DNA from 3 places in the Solibacillus sp. FSL R7-0682 genome. Region 3 is predicted to be linked to each of the others. Evidence: predicted binding sites of a transcription regulator. Region 3 holds the regulator's gene; each other region holds the start of a gene.

Region 1 (8,294 bases), 1.5 Mb from region 3:
GAAGAAGAGCCAACTGAACCGGTAGAACCTCCTATTGAAGAAAAACCTGTTGTGACACAATCAATTAGTCAAGGAGTCATTGATGGGGAAAATACAACCTATGAAGTGACGGGAACAGAAACATTAAATATTCGTGTAGAAGTTTCAGGTGACACATGGGTGGGGATTCGTAACGAGCAACGTCAAGAGCAAGTTACGGCAACAGTATATAAAGCTGGACAAATTGTAGAACATGATTCTACGGCAAATGGTTATGCACGAATTCGTTTAGGAAATTCAAAAGTGGCAAAAGTATACGTAAATGATGTAGAATTAGTGTACGCACAAGATCGTGTTTCTCAAAATATTATTTTAAAATTGGTGAAAGAACAACAAGGAGAGTAGTCATCTGCAAAGGTGACTATTTTCTTTCAAATGAAAGGTGTTAACAAATGAACATTCCAAATAAGATTACAGTCTCACGCATACTTTTAATTCCATTATTTGTGATTGTAATGATGTTTGATTTTGGCTGGGGTAATATCACACTATTTGGTGCTGAAATGCAAGTGAACTACTTTGTTGGAGCACTAATTTTTATTTTCGCTTCGGCAACGGACTGGGTAGACGGCTATTATGCACGGAAGTACAATTTAGTAACAAATTTAGGGAAATTTTTAGACCCTCTAGCAGATAAGCTACTTGTTTCTGCTGCATTCATTATGTTGGTAGAAATGGGCTTAGCGCCTGCATGGATCGTTATTTTAATTATTTCTCGTGAATTTGCGGTAACCGGTCTACGCTTAATTTTGGCTGGTCAAGGTGAAGTAGTCGCTGCGAACCAATTAGGTAAAATTAAAACTTGGACACAAATCGTGGCAATTTCTGCACTGATTTTACACAATACGATTTTTACGTTAGTAGGTATTCCATTCGACACGATCATGCTTTACGTAGCATTATTCTTTACATTATGGTCTGGTTGGGATTATTTCTATATCAATCGACGTGTATTACTTGAGTCAAAATAATATAAGTGTTCAATCAAACTAGGTAGGAGCTTTCTTGCCTAGTTTTATTTGAATTTAGATAGTGACATTGGGAATATTTCAGAGGAGGATGGCTATATATGAATGCAGAAATAATTGCAGTTGGCTCGGAACTACTACTTGGACAAATCGCGAACACGAATGCAAAGTTTATTTCGAGTCAACTGTCAGAGCTTGGTATCAATGTTTATTACCATACAGTAGTTGGGGACAATCGTAGCCGTTTAATAGATGCAATTACGATTGCAGAGCAACGGGCAGATGTTATTATCTTTTCTGGAGGGCTTGGTCCTACGAAAGATGATTTGACGAAAGAAACAATTGCCCAGCATTTAAATAGAGCACTTATCTTCGATAAAACGGCACTTTTTTCGATTGAAGAGTTTTTTGCAAAACGTGAACGACCGATGACGGAAAATAATCGAAAGCAGGCACTTGTCATTGAAGACTGTGATGTGCTTGCAAATCATCACGGAATGGCTCCGGGAATGTTTTTCAAAGCGAACGAGCGAATTTATATATTATTACCTGGGCCTCCAAAAGAACTGGAGCCGATGTTCCAATACGAAGCGAAGCCAAAATTGGCTGCAGTATTAAATGATGGTGGTGTAATTTTATCGCATGTTTTACGCTTTTATGGTATCGGAGAAGCCGAGTTAGAAGACCGTATACAACATATTTTAGATGAGCAAACAAACCCTACTGTTGCACCACTTGCTTCAGATGGTGAAGTTACGTTGAGAATTACAGCGAAATCGCCAGATGAACACCAGGCAATGCAACTAATCAATACAAAAAAACAAGAGATTTTAGCGCTCGTTGGAGAATACCATTATGGAGATAATGACGATTCCCTTGCATCTAAACTAGTAGAAATGCTTATTGAACGTAATTTAACCATTTCCGCAGCTGAAAGCTTAACTGCTGGTCTTTTCCAATCCGAGTTAGCTGAAATTTCAGGTGTTGGACAAGCACTAATTGGTGGGGTTGTTACGTACACAGAGCAGACAAAAATTGAACAGCTTGGAATATGTAAGGAGCTCTTACAGGAGCATAGTGTAGTGAGTAGTGAATGCGCGGGTGAAATGGCTCTTCGAGTACGTAAAAATTTTAATACGGATATTGGAGTTGGGTTAACTGGTGCAGCAGGTCCTACAAGTCATGGGGACCAACCAGCTGGCACAGTTTGGATTGGTATTTGTATCGGACAACAAAGCCCAAAAACTTACTGTTTACATTTATCAGGTTCACGAAATACGAATCGATTACGTGCAGTCAAATTTACATTTAGTTATTTAATGCGTGAATTGATGAAGAGTGGTTTTAAAAAGTAAAAATTGTTTTAGATTTTTCGCGATAATGGCATTTTGGCTTTGAAAATAGGTGAATTTAGAAAAAAATAAATAAAACCGAAAATATGTTCGCTTTTTTCTTGAATGTTATCTCATTAGCAAGTATAATAGAGACATAAATAAAAAAGCTTTTTCTTAAGGAGGAAATAGTTTGAGCGATCGTAAAGCAGCGTTAGATATGGCGTTAAAACAAATAGAAAAACAATTTGGTAAAGGTTCAGTAATGAAGCTAGGTGAAAATACGGACCGTAAAATGGAAACATCTTCATCTGGTTCAATTGCAATTGATGCTGCATTAGGTGTAGGCGGGTATCCACGTGGACGTATTGTGGAAATCTACGGCCCAGAGTCTTCTGGTAAGACGACAGTTACATTACATGCGATTGCAGAAATTCAAGCAAATGGTGGTACAGCCGCATTTATCGATGCGGAGCACGCACTGGATCCAGTTTATGCTCAAAAATTAGGCGTTAATATTGATGAGCTATTATTAGCGCAACCTGATACAGGTGAACAGGCGCTTGAAATTGCGGAAGCTTTAGTACGTTCAGGTGCAATCGACGTAATCGTAATTGACTCAGTAGCAGCGCTAGTACCAAAAGCAGAGATTGAAGGCGAGATGGGTGACTCACATATGGGTCTACAAGCGCGTTTAATGTCTCAAGCGCTTCGTAAATTATCGGGTGTTATTAATAAATCAAATACACTTGCAATCTTCATTAACCAAGTACGTGAAAAAATTGGTGTCATGTTCGGTAACCCAGAAACAACTACAGGTGGACGTGCATTAAAGTTCTATTCTTCTATTCGTTTAGAAGTGCGTAAAGGTGAAGCAATTAAACAAGGTACAGACATTGTAGGGAATAAAACAAAAATTAAAGTAGTAAAAAATAAGGTTGCGCCACCATTCCGTACAGCTGAAGTTGATATTATGTACGGTGAAGGGATTTCAAAAGAAGGTGAAATCGTCGATATCGGTGCAGATTTAGATATTATTCAAAAAAGTGGTTCATGGTATTCGTATAATAACGATCGTATTGGACAAGGTCGTGAAAACGTGAAGCAATTCTTAAAGGAAAATCCGGCAATTCGAGATGAAATTGCAGAGAAAATTCGTCAGCACTTCGGAATTGGTGAAATGGGTTACACAATTGGTGCTCACGATCATCAAGAAAGTGAAGAAGAGCTAGAGTTATTCGGAGAAGACGAAAAATAATACATCGACCCAAGTGGAACTTTCCATTTGGGCTTTTTTTAAAATGGAATTTTTCCATAATGTAACGTAGCTCAATATTTAAATTTAGTTTCCTTTCCAATATTAAGCTTAAAATAGACTCGTAATTTTTAGGTATAAAGTGGTAAATTTATTAGAAAAAGCGCTACTTTTATTTAATTAATAACTTAATTTGTTTAGGTTAGAAATAAATAGACGGGTCATAATACATAAAAACCCTAGTATACATGGCTATTCTTGACATACCTAAATTGGAACTATACAATTAACATGTATAATTTCTAAATTTTGAAATGAAATAGGCAGTATGTTCCTCGTAACGAACATATTTGGCCGATTAGAAGAACATCAGACACATTGGCATAGGAGGAGAACACTATGATGGAATCAATACTCCCTGCTTTGCTAGGATTCGCTGTCGGTGTCGCTGTTATCTATTTCTACATGAAAAAAGTGAATGAGTCAAAAGTAACTGGTGCAAAGCATGTTGCGGAACAAATCGTGGAAGAAGCGAAACGCGAAGCAGATGCTCTGAAAAAAGAGGCACTACTTGAAGCAAAGGATGAAACTCACAAATTTCGTACTGAAGCAGAAAATGACATTCGTGAACGTCGTGGAGAACTTCAGAAACAAGAGAACCGTTTATTGCAAAGAGAAGAAAATCTTGATCGCAAGGATGATGCTCTGAACAAAAGAGAGACAAGCTTAGAGCGTAAGGAAGAAGCTCTTACAAGCAGACAACAGCATATTGAACAGATGGAAAGCAAAGTGGAAGAACTTGTTGCAAGTGCAAAGACAGAACTTGAGCGCATTGCAGCTCTAACACGTGAAGAGGCAAAGGAAATCATTCTGGAAGAAGTTGAAAATGAACTGACAACAGATATTTCGGTTATGACGAAGGAAGCAGAAACACGTGCGAAAGAAGAGTCAGATAAAAAAGCGCGCGAAATTTTATCATTGGCATTGCAACGTTTTGCAGCTGACCATGTTGCAGAAACAACAGTGTCGGTTGTAAACTTACCGAATGATGAAATGAAAGGTCGCATCATTGGGCGTGAAGGTCGAAATATTCGCACACTGGAAACACTTACAGGTATTGATTTAATTATCGATGATACTCCTGAAGCAGTTATTCTATCTGGATTTGATCCAATTCGTCGTGAAACAGCGCGTCTTGCATTAGAAAAATTAGTTCAAGATGGCCGAATTCACCCAGCACGAATTGAAGAAATGGTCGAAAAATCTCGTCGTGAAGTGGATGAACAAATCCGTGAAACGGGAGAGCAAACTACGTTTGAAGTAGGTATTCATAACTTACACCCAGACTTAATGAAAATCCTTGGCCGTATGAAATATCGTACAAGCTATGGACAAAATGTATTAAAGCACTCAATTGAAGTTGCTCATTTAGCTGGTTTACTTGCTGCAGAATTGGGTGAAGACGTAACATTAGCACGCCGAGCAGGTTTATTACATGACATCGGTAAAGCGATTGATCATGAAGTAGAAGGAAGCCACGTTGAAATCGGAGTGGAGCTTGCAACGAAGTATAAAGAACACCCAGTTGTTATTAATTCGATTGCATCTCACCATGGTGATGCAGAAGCAACTTCAGTTATTGCCGTACTTGTTGCAGCAGCTGACGCACTATCAGCAGCTCGTCCAGGTGCGCGTAGTGAAACACTTGAAAACTATATTCGCCGTTTAGAAAAGCTAGAAGAGATTTCTGAAAGCTATGACGGTGTCGAAAAATCATTTGCAATTCAAGCAGGTCGTGAAGTACGTATTATTGTTCAACCAGAAAAAATTGATGATCTTGCATCGCATCGTTTAGCTCGTGATATACGAAAACGTATTGAAGAAGAGTTAGACTACCCTGGTCACATTAAAGTAACAGTCATTCGTGAAACACGCGCAGTGGAATACGCGAAATAACAGATGAAATAACAAATGTGACATAACCCCCGATAAAGGGCATTTCTAGGATGAGAGAATATCTCAAAATAGAAATGACCTGGAAATCGGGGGTTTTTTCTATGCTTTCTGTAGATACTTAATACTACTATAAAGACTTAAAACTTATAAATGCATATATCCAATAGTCGTTTTGAGCAGCATGTTTAAAATAGCTAGTTTTGAATTCTACATACTTAAAGGTTTACATATGAGATTATATATTAAAGTAAAATAATGAGAAATAAGTTTTAATCTTAAAGTAGTTACTTTAATGCATAAAGAATATGAAATAATTATACTTTTTATGGGGGATAGAGATGGTTGATATTCATTCACATATTTTATGGGCTGTTGATGACGGTCCAGAAAATTTGGAGGAAGCTATAAAGCTATTGGAACAGGCATCAAATGAAGGTATTACAGAGATGATTGCTACGTCTCACAGCAATCATCCTCTATATCATGTGGATTATGAAACAGTAAAAAATCAATTAAATTACTTACAAAATCTATTAATTGAAAGAGGTATTCCCTTAACTCTTCATAAAGGACATGAAGTAAGATTATCAGAACATATTTTACATCTAGTGAAAGCTGGGAAATGCCATACATTAGCTGAATCGAATTATATTTTGTTAGAATTACCATCTTATACAGTACCAAATTATACCGTTTATATTATTCGTGAATTAATAGCAGAAGGATTTACCCCAATAATCGCTCACCCAGAGCGTAATAAGCTGATTGTAGAAAATCCAATACATCTAGAGCGATTAATCCGTGAAGGAGCTATGGCACAAGTGACAGCTGGCAGTTTGGCAGGGCATTTTGGACGCACTATTCAAAATGTAGCTTTAGACTTAGTGAAAGTAAACTTAGTGCAAACATATGGATCAGATGTTCATAATTTAACAAAGCGTCCTTTTTTGTTTAACGAAGGGCTAAAATATTTAGAAAAGAAAAAGCAATTTGATTCTATTGAAATATTGTTAGAAAATAATTCAAGAGTTATAAGGGATTTACCTCTGATTATTCAAGAACAAGAAGAAATTGAGACAACAAAATGGTGGGGAATATTTAATAGATAAATAACTAATATTGTTACAAAATGGTGTTTGAATAATTGGTTTTATATCCATGTAATGTAACCGCGAATTATATTTTATTCTGATTATACTAATGTTTGTTACACTAGTTAAAATATTTATTAGTACTATATTTATTAGGCTTAGTATAATCGTTCCACTATAATGAAATACTGGATATCTACTGTTTTATTGCAGGATTACTATTGGTATTAAACCCGAGTTTTGATTTAAGGAAGGTGGCAAAATTTTGCGAACTAGTATGTGTAGTTATAGAAAATCAATGAATAAAAGAACTCATAACAAATGAAGAAATTCCTTCCATGGTTCGCCGTACTACTTTGGATGCTTGTAATCTTTTACTTTTCCCATCAACCAGCTACATTATCCAATCAACTTAGCTCAAGTATCACCGAAGAACTAATAGAACTCGTTGACAAGATAGTCCCTGTTTCAGATTCTAAATTAGAAAGTGTCAACCACCTTGTTCGAAAGAATGCCCATTTCATAATTTATTTTGTACTTGGTATGTTTGTTGCTTTTGGGCTAAGGACAATAGGTTTTCAAGGAAACCGCCTTGTGAAATTCGCTCTACTAATTTGTGTCCTTTATGCGGTATCTGATGAGGTTCACCAATATTTTGTAGACGGTAGAGGGCCTCAGGTGAAGGATGTGCTGATTGATAGTGCCGGCGCTATTATAGGGATTAGCTTGTTTTGCTTCGTTGATTGGTTGGTGAAAAAAAGTGGTAAATTATAAATTAGCGCTAACATGTCACCTAGTGGGCGCTTTTAAACGTAATTCCCAACATTACCCCTACTGTATTTTATTTTGCTTAATAGGCGAAATGGGTGGTAGAATAGAAGGCGAGTTAGCTGATAGAAAGTGTGGTTATATTAAATGAAGGTTTTATTTATCGGCGATATCGTTGGTTCGATTGGTCGTGATGCAGTAGAGAAATATTTACCGCGTCTAAAGAAAAAATATGCAATCGATGTGGTTATTGCGAACGGTGAAAATGCTGCAGCAGGTCGTGGCATTACGCGTTCCATCTATAATGATTTATTACAAATGGGTGTAGATGTTATTACGATGGGCAACCATACGTGGGACAATAAAGACATCTTTGAATTTATCGATGATGCGGATTATTTAATTCGTCCTGCAAACTTTTCAAAGGATGCCCCAGGTAAGGGTATGGTACAAGTGTCTAAAAACGGCGTAACCATTTCGGTTATTAATTTACATGGGCGAGTATTCCTACCGCCACATGAAGATCCATTTGCAATGGCTGATGAGTTGGTTGCAGAAGCAAGCAAAACGTCACCATTAGTATTTGTTGATTTTCATGCAGAAGCGACAAGTGAAAAAATTGCACTTGGATGGCATTTGGACGGTCGCGCATCTGTGGTTGTAGGTACGCACACGCATGTACAAACAGCTGACAATCGCATTTATCCAGGTGGGACAGCCTATATTACAGATGTAGGCATGACGGGTCCATATGACGAAATCTTAGGCATGGGCAAAGAGAATGTTATCTACAAATTTCAAACAAATATGCCAGCTCGTTTCGAAGTACCGAAAAATGGTCGGGAAGTATTGAGTGCATTCTTTGTCGAAGTAGACGACAAAACCG
Region 2 (8,294 bases), 2.1 Mb from region 3:
TGGTTGCCGGTATCACTGGGTGGATACTTGGAGGCCCTGTTGGCTTAGGAACAATCCTTTTAGCACTTGGAACAGGCTATGTGATCCAGCCGTCTCTATTTTATTTTAAAGGGAAATTGGAACAAATTATTGGTGAACCTCTTACATAAGCGTTTGGAAAATTTTTTTGCCTACGAAATTGTATGCTACAATGGGGCTAACCTTGAAATTGAAAGGATGAACGAGCATGTCAAACGTATTAAATACCTTTTTAAATGAAAACTTAGATGCATTACGCGCGCAAGGTTTGTACAACGAAATTGATCCAGTAGAAGGCGCAAATGGTCCAATCATTCAAGTTGGAGGCAAGCAACTTGTGAATTTGTCTTCAAACAACTATTTAGGCTTAGCAACGAATGAGGAGCTAAAGCAAATAGCACAAAAAACAATCGAAACTTACGGAGTCGGTGCAGGTGCTGTTCGTACGATTAACGGAACACTAGATTTACACGTAAAATTAGAGCAAACATTAGCGAAATTTAAAGGTACAGAAGCTGCAATCAGCTATCAATCTGGCTTCAATTGTAATATGGCGGCAATTTCAGCCGTGATGGATAAAAATGACGCGATTTTATCGGATGCATTAAATCATGCATCTATCATTGACGGATGCCGTTTATCAAAGGCAAAAATTATTCCTTTCGCGCATGCGGATATGGAGGATTTACGTGCAAAAGCAAAGGAAGCAAAGGAATCTGGACTATATAATAAAGTGATGGTCATAACAGATGGTGTTTTCTCGATGGATGGGGATATCGCAAAGCTCCCTGAAATTGTAGAAATCGCAAAGGAATTCGATTTAATTACGTATGTAGATGATGCCCACGGTTCTGGTGTAACAGGTAAAGGTGCAGGGACAGTGAAGCACTTTGGCCTACAAAACGAAATTGACTTCCAAATTGGTACATTATCAAAAGCCATTGGTGTTGTCGGTGGTTATGTAGCGGGTAAGAAGAATTTAATCGATTGGTTAAAGGTTCGATCTCGTCCATTCCTATTCTCGACAGCGTTACCACCAGGTGATGTTGCTGCGATTACACGCGCGGTTGAAATAATTATGGAATCAACAGAATTACATGATCAATTATGGGAAAACGGCCGTTACTTAAAAGAAGGTCTAGCGAAACTTGGCTTTAATATTGGTGAGTCCGAAACACCAATTACGCCATGTATTATTGGTGATGAGAAGCTGACGCAAACTTTCTCTAAACGTTTAATCGAAGAGGGGGTCTATGCAAAAGCAATTGTCTTCCCAACTGTACCAAAGGGAACAGGTCGTGTGCGCAATATGCCAACAGCGGCACATACAAAGGAAATGCTTGATGACGCATTGGCGATTTATGAAAAAGTTGGGCGCGAATTAGGCGTAATTCAATAATGATAAAAGGCACATCGAATCTTTAGATTGCGATGTGCCTATTTTTATCTACTTTAACGTAAATTTGAAATTCCCACAAAAAGAGAAAATTGCCTTTATTTTATTGATGGCGCAGAGGTCGTTACAAATATGCTTAAATTTTTCACGCGCTGCATCGCCTCGCGTAAGCGTTCTTCTTCCACTAATAAGCCGACGCGAATATAGCCTTCCCCATATTCACCAAAGCCATTTCCTGCTGCTACGGCAATATCGGCTTTCTCTAGTAAAAGATCCGCAAACTGCTCGCTCGTATAGCCGTCGGGAACTCTTAACCACGCAAAAAACGAGCCCTTTGGTGCTTCAATATTCCAGCCAATTTTATGAGCCTCTGTGACGAGTACATTGCGACGACGTTCATAGCGTGCTCGCAATTCCTCCACACAAGTTTGTTCTTCATTTAATGCAGCGGCAGCGGCATGTTGAACAGCAGGGAACTGACTACAAAATAGGTGATCTTGGATGAGATTAATCGCTTCAACCATCTTTGCATTACCTACCGCAAAGCCGATGCGCCAGCCTGCCATGTTGTAAGATTTGGACAGTGTATAAAATTCGATCCCAATATCCTTTGCCCCCGTTGCCTGTAAGAAGCTCACTGGACGCTTACCATCAAAGCCGATTGCACCATAAGCGAAATCATGGGCAACTGCGATATTATTGTCTTTAGCAAATTGAACCGTTTGCTCAAAAAATTCCAACGTTGCAGTACCACCAGTCGGGTTATTTGGGTAGTTTAAATACATCAGTTTCGCACGCTCAATTACTTCTGGAGCGAGTGCATTATAGTCCGGTAAAAATCCTTTTTCTGCAACAAGCGGCATCGTATCAAACTTTACATCGGCCAATGCAGCACCTGATAAATAATCTGGATAACCCGGATCAGGTAATAGCATATAGTCACCTGGATTCAGTACGGCAAGAGGAAGCTCCACTAAGCCAACCTTTGTCCCACCAAGGATAGCCACTTCTGTGTTTGGATCAATATCGACATCGTATTCCCGCTTATAAAAATCCGCTGCTGCTTGACGGAGCTCTGTGATGCCACGAAAAGGCGAATATTTATGTGTTTGGGGATTGATAGCGGCTTGCTGTAGTGCTTCGACAATATGATTGGGAGTGGGCTGGTCCGGGTTACCTTGTCCTAAATTAATGACATCACGTCCTTGCGCAAGTGCTGCGTTCACTTTATTCACAAGTGCTGCAAAAAATTGTGGCGGTAGCTGCTGTAGTTTTTTTGAAAATTCCATGTTGTTCACCTTCTTTATAATATGAAATTAATCTTATTCCTTTTGTAGGTTTAAGTAAAGTGAAAATTATGATAACTTAAGGCGTAATGGATTAGAAAATGTTAGAATAATAACGATGAATGACAAGTTAGACAAAAATAATAGAATAAGAAGACATAATATAGGAAAATAGAGTGGAAAAATGTAAAGGCGGTGTCATTGAATGAAAATCGGTTGTATTCAATTAAATGTAGGCTTTGGCAAAGTAGATGAAAACTACGCGCGTGCAGAAAAATTTATTCGTGAGGCAGTAGCAGGTGGCGCAGAAATTGTTGTACTACCGGAAATGTGGAATACGGGCTATGCATTGGAAAAATTAGAAGAGCTAGCAGATGTAAATGGTGAACGTACGAAAGCGTTCTTAAGCGCATTAGCACAAGAATTGGCAGTTCATATCGTTGGTGGCTCAGTATCTGTTAAGCGTGACGACAAGTTTTACAATACGATGTATACGTATAATCGAGACGGAGAGCTCGTTGGTGAATATAGTAAAGTTCACTTATTCCGCTTAATGGATGAACATCTCTATTTGGAATCAGGCGATACAATGAATCGTTTTACGTTAGATGATCTAGAAGCAGGGGGCGTTATTTGCTATGATATTCGCTTCCCAGAATGGCTTCGCTCGCATGCGTTAGATGGTGCAAAAGTGTTATTCATTCCAGCGCAATGGCCAACACCTCGCATCGATCACTGGAAAACATTATTACAGGCACGTGCGATTGAAAACCAATGCTTTGTTGTTGCCGTAAACCGTATTGCGCGTAAAGTCGAAAACTTCAACGGCCAATCTATGATTATTGGACCGTGGGGTGAGGTGCTTTGGACTGGTGCAGAGGATGAAGAATTAGCGATTATCGATGTTGACTTTTCAAATGTCGATGAAGTTCGAGGTCGCATCCCAGTATACGAAGACCGTCGTCCAAATTTATATGCAACAGTAGTAAAAGATTAAAGCGTTAAAAATGGTAGGCAGAATCAAGATGATTGCCTACCATTTGTTGTATTAGATAGGCTAAATTAAATATCACGCACAGCAACAACAACGACATAAATAATCGGGAATTTTTCATAGGCCTCAATAAAATCGTTTCTCTTTTCAACCGTTAAATGTAATGGGGTAATATAGGTAGTGGCATCCACCTCGGGTACAGAACCATACATTCCGAGACGATATTCGCCCGTTTGAGTAATGACCTTATTTTTCGCTGCCTTAAATATTAATCCCAATTTCGGACTATCGAGAAATCGTTTTTCTGAAAGGATGTTTTTTTTATCTTGAATGGCGCCTATTAAAAATAATTCCGGTGTAAAGTTTTGCCTAAAGAGAGAAAATTGAATGGCACCCTTGCCATTATAGTTATTGCTAAAAGATAAATATTTATTGTCCTTAAATTTTCCATACTCATAAACTTCTACAAACATACTAATTGTTTTTTCATCTTTTAAATCAAAGGATTGCTGAAAGTTAAATTCCGCTACATTCGATAAAATATCGCCAGTCACTTCTTTTTCATTAGAGCACGCCATTAACGTTAAACATAGAACAAGAAACAGTAAGATTCCCCTCATAAAATCCCTCCATTTACCAATTTAACACTGAATTTTTAAATGCCCCTTAAATTACCACTTTATTTCTTGCTAATCCATTCTATTCCCATCACTTTCCACTTGCGGTCTCACATGTCTCATTTTAAAATAAGAACAAATGTTCGATTAATTAAAAGGGAGATGCCAAGAATGTATGAAAAAGCGCCCCAACGTTCAATGATTTGTATTGATATGAGGAGCTTTTATGCAAGCTGTATTGCCTCTGTTGAGAATTTAAATGTGATGGAGGTGCCAATTGCGATTGTCGGTAATTTTCAGCAAAAGGGAAGTGTCGTACTCGCCGCATCCCCACCGATGAAAAAGCGCTTTAATATTCGAACAGGATCGCGGCTTTACGAAATTCCACCGCATCCTGATATTCGCCTGTTTGAACCACGTATGTCACTATTCGTACGCATGTCGATGGAAATTACACGACTGCTAAATGAATTTGTGCCAAAAGAGGCAATCCATGTGTATAGCGTCGATGAAAGTTTTATTGATTTAACAGGTACTGAAAAACTATGGGGTTCACCTGAGCAAACCGCTGCCTATATCCAAGATTGTATTTACCGGCAATTTGAAATTCCAAGCGCAGTAGGCTTCGGACCCAATATGCTCATGGCAAAACTGGCCCTTGATATCGAAGCGAAAAAGACAGGATTTGCGAAATGGACGTACGAGGATGTTCCGACAAAGCTTTGGCCACTGTCGCCATTATCAGATATGTGGGGGATTGGACGCCGCACGGAAAAAACACTCCATCATATGGGGATTTATAGCGTCTATGATTTGGCACATACCGATCTTAAGCTATTAGAGCAACGTTTCGGCGTAATGGGAAACCAGCTTTACTATCATGCATGGGGCGTTGATTATTCAACAATTGGTGCACCCATTTTGCAGGGGCAAATTAGCTTTGGCAAAGGGCAAATGCTGATGCGTGATTATAGAAGTCGACAGGAAATTTTAGTCGTGCTCTTAGAAATGTGTGAGGATGTAGCAAGACGTGCCCGTGAAGCGAAGAAAATTGGGCGTACGATTTCACTTGGCCTTAGTTATAGTAAGGATGCCTTTGGGGGAGGTTTTCACCGCTCACGTACAATTGATGAGCCGACTAACGACACCCTTAAAATTTATAAAGTCTGCACAGAACTGTTAGATGAATTTTATGCTGAACGCCCTGCTCGCAAGCTAACAGTGACATTAAGTAATATTGAAAGTGAGTACTCAATGCAATTAAGTTTTTTTGATGAAACAAGATGGCGTAATCGAAAGCTGGGGGAAACGATGGATCATTTACGTAAACGTTTTGGCTCAACCTCGTTACTACGTGCGGTTTCCTACACGGATGCAGGCACAGCCATTAGCCGAGCGACATTATTAGGTGGACATAAACAGTAAGGAGTGAATAGGATGAATAGAGACCGAGGAACAATTAAATGGACGGCAATGATGCTACCTGAGCATGTGCAACTGTTAAGGGAATGGCAGGGAGAGGATCGTTTTGTCGAGAAGCCGCAATTAGATGAAGCCCAGCTTGAGCAGATGAATGTCCATTTGCAGCGTTCTTATAAAGAACGTTGTATGATTCAGTTGAAAGTTTGGGAACAAACATCTATTTATAATGTATCGGGTATTATTCAAAAAATGAATCCATATGATCAATCCATTCAGCTTGAAAACGGACAAAAATTTTCCTTGGATATGATTTGCGAGACGTCAATTGAAGGAGAATAATGGACTTATAACATCTAAAAAATACCAATTGTAAGAAAAATACCGCTATTCGAATATTTCACGCGTACAAATGTATCACTGAAAAAGAATATTTATAAAATATTGTATTTTATAAAAGAACACCATATAATAAACGACGTCAAAAGCTTTTTAAATGAATGCTTTGTAGGTTTTATCTGTGTTTTTACAGAGGACATTTGTTTCGGTCGATTAGAAGGTGTAACTTTTTATCGACATCGGAAAGGACATCGCTCAGTGCAAAAAAAGCACAAAAATGTATCTTTCGATTGATAGAGGGGGTATTAGTGTGGAAAAAATTATGGTGACCGGTGCTTTAGGTCAGATTGGTTCGGAATTAGTAGAAAAATTACGTCAAACGTATGGCGTGGACAATGTGTTGGCAACAGATATTCGTAAAATTGATCAACATGTAGGACCGTTTGAAGTATTAGATGTGACAGATGGCAAGCGTATGCATGCATTAGCACATGAATTTGGCGCGGACACAATGATTCACATGGCCGCATTACTATCAGCAACAGCAGAAAAAAATCCAGTGTTTGCCTGGAATTTAAATATGGGTGGTTTAATGAACGCACTAGAAGTGGCGCGTGAATTAAACATGCAGTTTTTTACACCGAGCTCAATCGGTGCTTTTGGTCCTTCAACACCAAAGGACAATACGCCTCAAGATACGCTACAACGCCCAACAACAATGTATGGGGTAAATAAAGTAGCCGGTGAATTATTATGTGATTACTATTACACACGCTTTGGCGTTGATACACGCGGCGTGCGTTTCCCAGGCTTAATTTCGTATGTAACGCCTCCTGGTGGTGGTACGACGGATTATGCAGTAGATATTTATTATAAAGCAATTGAAGAAGGTCGCTACACATCGTATATTGCAGAAGGTACGTATATGGATATGATGTATATGCCAGATGCCTTACAAGCAATTGTTGATTTAATGGAGGCAAATCCGGACAAATTAGTGCACCGTAATGCCTTCAACATTTCAGCAATGAGCTTTGAGCCATCTCAAATCGCAGCAGAAATTCAAAAGCATATTCCAACCTTTACGATGGATTACAACGTAGATCCGGTTCGCCAAGCAATTGCCAACAGCTGGCCAAATGCTATCGATTCTTCAGCAGCAATGGAAGAGTGGGGCTTTAAAGCAAGCTATGATTTAGAAAAAATGACAACGGATATGCTAGACAAATTGAAAATCCGATTAGAAAAGAAACTCGTATAGTATATTAAGATAGCGAACAAAACGGTTCTAGTTTTGCTCGCTATTTTTTTAATTACTATAATTTATTGAGGGAAAAATAAGAAATCATTACATTAATAAATGAGCAAAAATACGTTTTAAAAACTGAATATTTACAATATTAAGTATATAATATTAAAATGATAGTATGGGAGAAAATGAGAAACGCTTTTTTTAGGGGAATATGGCAAATATGAAAATCAAAAGCGTTCTAATTACAAGGGGGAATTCAGTATGATGATGCAAACACCGTTACTTTTAATTGATATGTTAAAGCGTGCAGAAACGTATTATGCGCATAAGGAAATCATTTCACGTACGAGTGAGACAACAGTACACCGCCTTACTTACGGGGAATGGGGGAAGCGAACACGAAAGCTTGCCCATGCTTTAACAAAATTAGGTATGCAGCCAGGAGATAAAATCGCATCCTTTGCTTGGAATCAGCATCGTCATTTAGAGGCCTATTTTGCAGTACCTTGCTCAGGTGCTGTGTTGCATATGGTAAATATTAGACTATCACCAGAGCATATCGCTTATATTATAAATCACGCAGAAGATAAGATGATTTTAATTGATGAAGATTTAGTACCATTAATGGAAGAAGTGCAAGATCAATTAACGAGCATTGAACATTTTATTATTATGGCAGATGGGGAATTACCGAACACGACATTACGAAATGCTCTTTCTTATGAAGCACTTTTAGCGGAAGCAGATGAAACATTCTCATTCCCAGAGGATTTAGATGAAAATGCCCCAGCGAGTATGTGCTATACGAGTGCAACGACTGGAAATCCAAAGGGTGTAGTATATACGCACCGTGCTTTAGTGCTTCATAGCATGAGCCTTTCAATGGTTGATACAATGGGCATTTCAGAGCGCGATGTAATTCTGCCGATTGTGCCAATGTTCCATGTCAATGCATGGGGCATGCCCTTTGCTG
Region 3 (8,294 bases):
TTAGGGAGCCGAAAAGACCATGAATTTTCCAGAGAGAAACTACTTGCTATGCTGGAGTTGGTGAAAAATACGATTCATGATGCACCAGAGCGAACGAAAGTATCGATGAATAATTTTGTCGTTACAGTAGGGGTATCTTATGTACCATTGCATAAGGAAGCATTAGAAATTGCACAAGCAATTGGAGGTATTGAAATAAAGCGAGAAACTAAAAAGCCATCTCAATTGAATGCCTATGAGTCAATTCAAAAGCAAGTTGAAAAAGATCGTATTGGCTTTAAACGAAAATATGTCAGATGTTAAAAATGTAAAATTTCATGCATTCCCTTGTTTCATCGTATGGAGTTGATTAAACTAAAAATAAGAAACGAAGAGGGGGCTTATGATGAAAAAAAGTATTGCGATTGATATGGACCAAGTATTAGCAAACTTTTACAAAAAACTGAGAATGACATACAACGAAAATTTCGGTACAAATTTTACAGATGAAGAATTTTTATTAACAACACAGCGTGATTTACCAAGAGAAGACGCTAAAAAATTGTTCGCAATTTTAAATGAACCGGACTATTTTAGAGATTTAGAAGTATTGGATATGGATGCAATCGAGGTTATACAAGAGCTACAAGAGCATTATGAAATCTATATTGCAACAGCAGCGATGGATGTTCCTGGTTCATTTAATGCAAAATATGATTGGCTCATGAAGTATTTACCGTTTTTAAAAAGACAAAACATTGTATTCTGTGGAAATAAAGCGGTTATACATACCGATTATTTAATCGATGATAGCCCTAATCAATTAGCTGCCTTTAAAGGTACTGGTTTACTTTATGGAATGCCATATAATGCAACAACAGAAGGGTTTATTCGTGTGAATAACTGGCAGGAAATTAGAAGCTATTTTCTTAAAGCGTTAGTAGTTTAATTCGGAGGATGAATTGTCATTTGTGCAATTCATCCTTTTTTTGATAAAGGAAATCCCACGTATACTGACCTACAATGACCTTTACTTTATTGCGCGGGAAATGTCGAATATAAAAAAATTGTGACGATGATAATTTATTTCGTAGTTCTAGTAATTTGCAGTAAGATGATAGTATAATTTGAATAGTCCGAAAAATATTTTAGGCGATTACTAGTAGCTGAGAGGGTGGTTCAAATGAAACCAGTTATCGGGTTAACGATGTATGATACTAACAAAAAATTAGATATTAATAATGCGTATTTGCACTCTATAGAACTAGCGGGAGGAATCCCAATCTGTATTCCCAATGCAACGGAAGATACAGTTGAGGAATTATTATCAAGGGTTGACGGTTTATTATTAATTGGTGGTGAGGATATAGATCCATATTTATTTGGAGAAGAACCACATCCGAAAATTGGCCCGGTTGTAAGGAAACGTGATGATAGTGATCTTCTATTAATGAACTATGCCTTTAAAAAGCAAATGCCGATATTAGGTGTATGTCGTGGGCAACAAGTAATGAATGTAGCTTTTGGAGGCACTATTATTCAAGATATTCCTTCCCAGGTTGAAAGCCCACTTTTACATAAACAACCATCAAAGCGTGGTGAGCTAGCACATAGTGTGGAGGTGTTAACACCAAAGTTTAAAGAAATCTTTGGCGATAATACGTTCCGAGTTAATACGTTCCACCATCAATCAATAGGAAAGTTAGGCGAAGGTCTTAAACTATCAGCTGTTGCTAAAGATGGGGTTATTGAAGGAATTGAGCATGAGGCGCATCCGTATTGTATATCTGTACAATGGCACCCTGAGGAATTAGCACCAAACGGAGATGTTTATGCACAACGCTTGTTTAAAAGCTTTGTAGATGCTTGTAAGCAGTAATTATAGGGTTCTAAGTAGAAAGTATAACCAAAATAATAGGGCGTATCTGAAAGTAATTCTTTTCAGATACGCCCTGTTTTATTAATGAACGTTACGATATAAACCAACGACTTTCCCTAAAATCGTTACTTGATTAACTATAATTGGCTCCATTGAGCTATTTTCAGGTTGTAAACGGAAGTACGTTTTTTCCTTATAGAAACGCTTTACAGTTGCTTCATCATCTTCTGTCATGGCAACGACTATTTCACCGTTATTTGCTGTTGAACATTTCTTAACGATAACATAATCACCATCTAAAATTCCCGCTTCAATCATGGATTCTCCCATAATTTCCAACATGAATAATTCGTCTTCTGAAGAGCCATATGTATCTGGCAGAGGGAAGTATTCTTGAATATCTTCGATTGCAGAAATCGGTAAACCAGCTGTAACTTTCCCGATTAATGGTACGTGAATTACACCTTGCTTTGGAACGGTAACATCTTCTTGCTCTAAAATTTCGATCGCACGTGGCTTTGTTGGGTCACGACGTATAAGCCCTTTACTTTCTAAACGAGCTAAATGCCCATGGACAGTTGAACTTGAAGCTAATCCAACAGCCTCACCAATTTCTCGAACAGATGGTGGATAGCCTTTTGCACGAACTTCCTCTTTTATAAAAGCTAGAATTGCTTGTTGTCGCTTTGAAATTTTTGATGTCAACTTACTCACCTCTTTATATACAATGATATTTTTTATTACGTTCAGTATAGCAGTATGCGAACAAAAATGCAAACATAGGTTCGAAAACATGTTGACAAAAACATATGTTCGTATTAATATGAGAACAAACATTCCGAACATATATTCGAAAAGGGGTAAATCAAAATGAAAAAAATCCAGTTAAATAGCTTTGTATCAATGTTTTTATTATTTTCATTTATTTTAGTTGCACTTATTTATATTAAAGATGAAAAAATTGAATTATACGAACAGATTACAATTGAGCAAGGTGATACATTATGGTCGTTAGCCGAGCAATATAGTGGTAAAATGACTAAACATGATTGGGTTCATGCAGTAATAAGGGATAATGCATTACATAGTGAAGATGTGATCAGTGGACAAGTATTAGCAGTTCCTGTTGAAAAAAATTCAGCATATATTGCTGAACGAAATGAACCGTCTCATGTACAATCTATAAAAGTAGCGAGAGAAGATAATGAATCAAAGTAAAGCAGCACTCTATTGTCGTGTCAGTACTGAAAAGAACACGCAAGAAACATCATTAGTACGTCAACAAGAAGAATTAACAAAATACGCAAAATCATTTGGCTTTCAAGAGCTTGCAGTATTTAAAGATCAAAGTAGTGGCTTTGATGTCGATCGAGATGGCTTATTAGACATGCTTGATTACATGAAGGAGCAACAAATAAAAGTTTTATTTGTACAGGATGAAACACGTTTAGGGCGTGGTAATGCACGTATGGCGGTTTTACATCTTATTCAAAAATATGAAGCAACGGTATACTCATTAAATGATGCTGGACCACTTGCCTTGAACGAAATGGATACAATGCTGCTTGAGATTTTGGCTATTGTAGAGGAATATCAGCGTCGGATGCATAACGCAAAAATTCGTCGGGGCATGCGTCGAGCGGTGGAAAATGGTTACATGCCACAAAACAATTTAAAAAACCGAGGCAACATTGAAGGGCGCGAACGGAAAGATGTACCTGTTGAAGAAATTGTTCAATTACGTCAAAAAGGGTTAACGTTTGCAGAAATCGCCACAACCCTTTCAGGACTAGGAATACAAATTAGCAAGGCAACCGTTCATCGAAGATATATTGAATATATGGACCGACTTGAAGAGTAAACACTTGCACTTCAAGTCGTTTTTTCATACCTTTGTATTATTGTAATAATGAAAGGTGAGAACGATATGTTATCGAAAGAAAAAATCGCTCGAATTAACGAGTTATCAAAATTAGCAAAAGAAGGTAAACTGACAGAGGAACAGGCGAAGGAGCGTACAGCACTTCGTAAAGAGTATTTAGATGTATTCCGCTCGACAATGCGCGATACAATTGAGCACGTTAAAGTGGTTGATGAAGAAGGTAATGATGTTACACCAGAAAAATTAAAGCAAATTAAAGAACAAAAAAAATTCATTAATTAACATTAATTTTAATTAATATGACATATTTATCATTAAGTATGTCATATTTCTGAAACGTTTAGAGAAATGATTGTTTTCTTCATCAATTTTGTCTAAACTGTAAGATGAAGAAAAGTGAAATTTTATACTGTTTATTTCACAAATATATAGTTCGAGAAAGGATGTCACATAATGACACAACAGATGGATCAGCAAGCAATTAACGCAATCCGTACACTATCAATCGATGCAATCGAGAAAGCCAATTCTGGTCACCCAGGCTTACCAATGGGTGCTGCTCCAATGGCCTATACGTTATGGACAAAACAACTACGACATAATCCACAAAATCCAAAATGGTTTAACCGTGACCGCTTCGTATTATCGGCAGGACACGGCTCTATGCTTTTATATAGCTTACTTCACTTAGGTGGTTACGGTTTAGAGATGGAAGAAATTAAAAACTTCCGTCAATGGGATTCTTTAACACCAGGACATCCTGAATTTGGTCACACAGTTGGGGTAGAAGCAACAACAGGTCCACTTGGCCAAGGTATCGCGATGACAGTTGGAATGGCAATGGCGGAACGTCACTTAGCGGCGACATACAACAAGCCTGGCTTAGACATTGTCGATCACTACACATTTGCACTTTGTGGAGACGGTGACTTAATGGAAGGTGTTGCTGCAGAAGCCATTTCTCTAGCAGGTCACTTAAAATTAGATAAGTTAATTGTGTTATATGATTCAAATGATATTTCACTTGATGGTGATTTAGAAAAGTCATTCTCAGAAAACATCCAAAAACGTTTTGAATCTTACGGATGGAACTACTTAAAAGTTGCAGACGGTACAGATATTACAGCTATTAATAAAGCAATCGAAACAGCAAAACAAAATACAGGTGGTCCAACAATAATTGAAGTAAAAACAGTAATTGGTTTTGGTTCTCCTAACAAATCTGGTAAAGCAGACTCTCACGGTTCACCACTTGGTGCTGAAGAAGCCGTATTAACAAAAGCAGCTTATGCTTGGGAGCATGAGCCATTCCACGTGCCGGCTGAAGTATATGACACATTTAAAGCGGCAGCTGATGTACAAGGTGTTCAAGCCGAAGCAGCTTGGAATGAAATTTTTGAGAGCTATAAAGCAGAATACCCAGAGCTTGCTGAACAATTTGTCAACGCAATGGAAAATAAATTACCAGCAGACTTTGCTTCAGAATTACCAGTATATGAAGCAGGTAAATCTGTTGCAACACGATCATCTTCTGGTGATGCAATTAATGCCATTGCGAAAAAATTACCATCATTCTTTGGTGGCTCTGCTGACTTAGCAGGTTCAAATAAAACGACGATTAAAGGTGCTGGTGACTTCTTCGCAGAAACGCCAGAAGGCCGTAACATTTGGTTCGGTGTACGTGAATTTGCGATGGGTGCAGCATTAAACGGTATGGCGTTACACGGTGGCTTAAATGTATTCGGTGGTACATTCTTCGTATTCTCTGACTACGTTCGTCCAGCGGTTCGTTTATCAGCATTAATGGGCTTACCAGTAACATACGTGTTCACACACGATTCAATTGCTGTAGGGGAAGATGGTCCAACTCACGAGCCAGTTGAACACTTAGCTTCATTACGAGCGATGCCAAACCTTTCTGTTATACGTCCAGCAGATGCGAACGAATCAGTAGCAGCATGGAAGTTAGCGGTAGAAAGTGAATCAACTCCTACTGCGTTAGTATTATCTCGTCAAAACTTACCAGTGCTGAATGTAGCAAAAGAAACTGTGTATGAAGGCGTTGCAAAAGGGGCTTATGTAGTATCACCAGCAACAAAAGAAACACCAGATGCAATTTTAATTGCGACAGGTTCAGAAGTTTCTTTAGCAGTGGAAGCTCAAAAAGCATTATTAGCAGATGGAATCGATGCTTCAGTTGTATCAATGCCTGCGATGGATCGTTTCGAAAAGCAAACAAAAGAATACAAAGAAACAGTTTTACCAAAAGCTGTAACAAAACGTTTAGCAATCGAGATGGGTGCATCATTGGGCTGGCATAAATATGTAGGCTTTGATGGCGATGTACTTGCAATTGACAAGTTCGGTGCATCAGCTCCAGGTGAATTAGTTATGGAGAAATACGGTTTTACAGTAGAAAACGTAGTAGCGAAAGTAAAAGCACTTTAATACGTATAGCAAATGTGCTTCGGACAAAACTATATTTTTAGAAGAAAATTAGGTTTCCGATTAGTGGAAATTTGATAGTTATTGAATTGATTGGAGTGCAGGGTCGACTCCCGCGGGAACAGCACGACGCCTGAGACTACAGGCTCAGGCCGTGCCCGCGGAAAGCGTACCCGGAACGGAAGTCAATTCCTTCCATAGCAAAAAAACAGGATTTTTCTAAAGAGAAAAATCCTGTTTTTTATATTTTGTCCCGGCCGAATTTTTTATATAAAATTTCAATTGAAAACGTGCTTAAATCGGCAAGGAATGGTACGATAAAGGTTGGAAAAAAGCTAGGTACTATGTGAGGAAGTGAAAATATCATGACAACTGACCAAATACAAAATGACATTACAAAATACATTGAACAGCAATTATTTTTACTAACAAATAAAGCAGATATGGAAAGCTTTGAACAAGTGATTCAACAAAATGTTTCGCAAAAACGTGAATCCTCATCGTCTAAAGAAGATTTTTACGATCGATTAATGTTAAATATTGCGTATTTTGTAGAGAATAAAACAGCATGGTCCCAATTAATTCGTATGACATATGGCGCTGGACAAGTTCCAAAAATGAGTTATCTCGAAAATGAACTAATGGCGCAACAAATGCGAATCCGTCAAGACGTTGGCGAAAAAATGGACGACTATACGAGTGCATTTCATAAGCAGTATGCGGCGTTAAAAGTGACGGATGAAGATGTCATTTACGATTATGCCTATGCATCGGTAGAACATACATTACGCATTGATTTTTTAACGCATGTAACAGTAACCAATGCTGATATTTTATGTAAGGGCGATATTGATGAGACATTGAAAATAATAGAAGGCTACATAGCTTATCATGCAGATCAAATCGTCAATCAAATGACGCTTTCTTAAAGGAGAAATACAATGAAATCACCATATATTTTTTTACACAAAGCTCCACAAAATGATGGACAAAAAAAGCCAGCTATCTTTTTATTACACGGTCTAGGTAGTGATGAAAACGATTTATTGCAACTAGTTGACTCGTTCTCGTCACAATGCCACATTTTTAGCTTACAAGGACCCATTAAGCATCGACCAGGGTTTGCTTTTTACACATTTGAAGAAGAGGGTAAACCACATCGTGAGATTTTTGATAAAGTATTAAAAGCTACAGAAAGCTTTATTTTAGAAGCAGTTGAAGAGTACAATTTAGATCCAAAACAGCTTTATGTTGTTGGATTCAACCAAGGAGCAGCTATTGCCCAATCGTTAGCGATGGTGATGGGGAATGCATTGCGAGGGACAGTAGCATTAAGTGGCTATTTACCTGAATTTGCTGCGTTAGAATACAGCAAAAAAACGATGGATGAATCGAAAATTTTCATTTCACATGGTGAATATGATTATGATTTCCCATTTGTTTGGGCGGAGCATGCAGTACGCTTTTTTAATGATTACGGAACAAAAGTAACGTTTAAAACATACCCAGTTGGCCATGGTGTGTGCGAACAAAATTTACAAGATTTAATAGCTTTCATAGCAGAAGATTTAAAGACAACATTAAATTAATATTAGAAAGGGGTACATGATAGTATATAATCATGTACCCCTTTCTAGTTTATTCAGTAATCAAATTTTCTGCTTCCTCAATAGACATTGGCTTATAGAAGTAAAAGCCTTGTCCAGCCGGACAGCCTAGCTCCTGTAGCATTATTAGCTGTTCCTCAGTTTCGATTCCTTCAGCAATGGCGCGCATATGAATATTTTCAGCAAGCTGTATGATAGTTTGGACTACTGCATACATACCTGGTTCATTCATTGCATTGATAAAGCTTCGGTCAATTTTAATTTCAGAAAATGGCAGTTTCGGTAAATAGCTTAAGGATGAATAGCCAACGCCAAAATCATCTATGGAGCTTTCAATACCCAGTTCATTTAACTTCATTAAAATTTCTTTTGCTTTTGTAAGATCCTCAAGTTCTATGCTTTCTGTTACTTCAAATTTAATATATTTTGCTGGAACATTGTATTGTTTAAATAGTTTAATAATATTATCTAAAAATTTGGGTTCATAAAAATGATCAGGCGA

The links. Region 3 encodes LexA, which represses DNA repair genes until DNA is damaged. Its sites were predicted from a motif close to CGAACATATGTTCG; they were not measured.
Region 1: recA (recombinase RecA) is a predicted target of LexA. The motif match lies at 2,439-2,452, and genes of this name have one in related genera.
Region 2: MKZ17_RS17605 (Y-family DNA polymerase) is a predicted target of LexA. The motif match lies at 4,444-4,457, and genes of this name have one in related genera.

Annotation. Positions count from the first base shown of each region.
Region 1 is NZ_JBBOUI010000001.1:2,911,672-2,919,965, reverse strand. Features, by position in the region: gene MKZ17_RS14840 (helix-turn-helix domain-containing protein) at 1-384, shown strand, start outside; gene pgsA (CDP-diacylglycerol--glycerol-3-phosphate 3-phosphatidyltransferase) at 432-1,010, shown strand; gene MKZ17_RS14830 (competence/damage-inducible protein A) at 1,109-2,362, shown strand; gene recA (recombinase RecA) at 2,532-3,596, shown strand; gene rny (ribonuclease Y) at 3,996-5,549, shown strand; gene MKZ17_RS14815 (tyrosine-protein phosphatase) at 5,888-6,658, shown strand; gene MKZ17_RS14810 (VanZ family protein) at 6,962-7,414, shown strand; gene MKZ17_RS14805 (TIGR00282 family metallophosphoesterase) at 7,556-8,294, shown strand, end outside.
Region 2 is NZ_JBBOUI010000001.1:3,499,413-3,507,706, reverse strand. Features, by position in the region: gene MKZ17_RS17630 (YczE/YyaS/YitT family protein) at 1-149, shown strand, start outside; gene MKZ17_RS17625 (glycine C-acetyltransferase) at 227-1,417, shown strand; gene MKZ17_RS17620 (pyridoxal phosphate-dependent aminotransferase) at 1,513-2,703, opposite strand; gene MKZ17_RS17615 (carbon-nitrogen family hydrolase) at 2,906-3,697, shown strand; gene MKZ17_RS17610 (hypothetical protein) at 3,763-4,314, opposite strand; gene MKZ17_RS17605 (Y-family DNA polymerase) at 4,483-5,736, shown strand; gene MKZ17_RS17600 (YolD-like family protein) at 5,749-6,072, shown strand; gene MKZ17_RS17595 (L-threonine 3-dehydrogenase) at 6,380-7,330, shown strand; gene MKZ17_RS17590 (long-chain fatty acid--CoA ligase) at 7,586-8,294, shown strand, end outside.
Region 3 is NZ_JBBOUI010000001.1:1,404,466-1,412,759, forward strand. Features, by position in the region: gene MKZ17_RS07040 (DNA alkylation repair protein) at 1-303, shown strand, start outside; gene MKZ17_RS07045 (5' nucleotidase, NT5C type) at 386-928, shown strand; gene MKZ17_RS07050 (gamma-glutamyl-gamma-aminobutyrate hydrolase family protein) at 1,163-1,858, shown strand; gene lexA (transcriptional repressor LexA) at 1,940-2,563, opposite strand; gene yneA (cell division suppressor protein YneA) at 2,729-3,076, shown strand; gene MKZ17_RS07065 (YneB family resolvase-like protein) at 3,063-3,719, shown strand; gene MKZ17_RS07070 (DUF896 domain-containing protein) at 3,786-4,022, shown strand; gene tkt (transketolase) at 4,194-6,188, shown strand; gene MKZ17_RS07080 (DNA helicase) at 6,551-7,114, shown strand; gene MKZ17_RS07085 (alpha/beta hydrolase) at 7,127-7,774, shown strand; gene MKZ17_RS07090 (EAL domain-containing protein) at 7,824-8,294, opposite strand, start outside.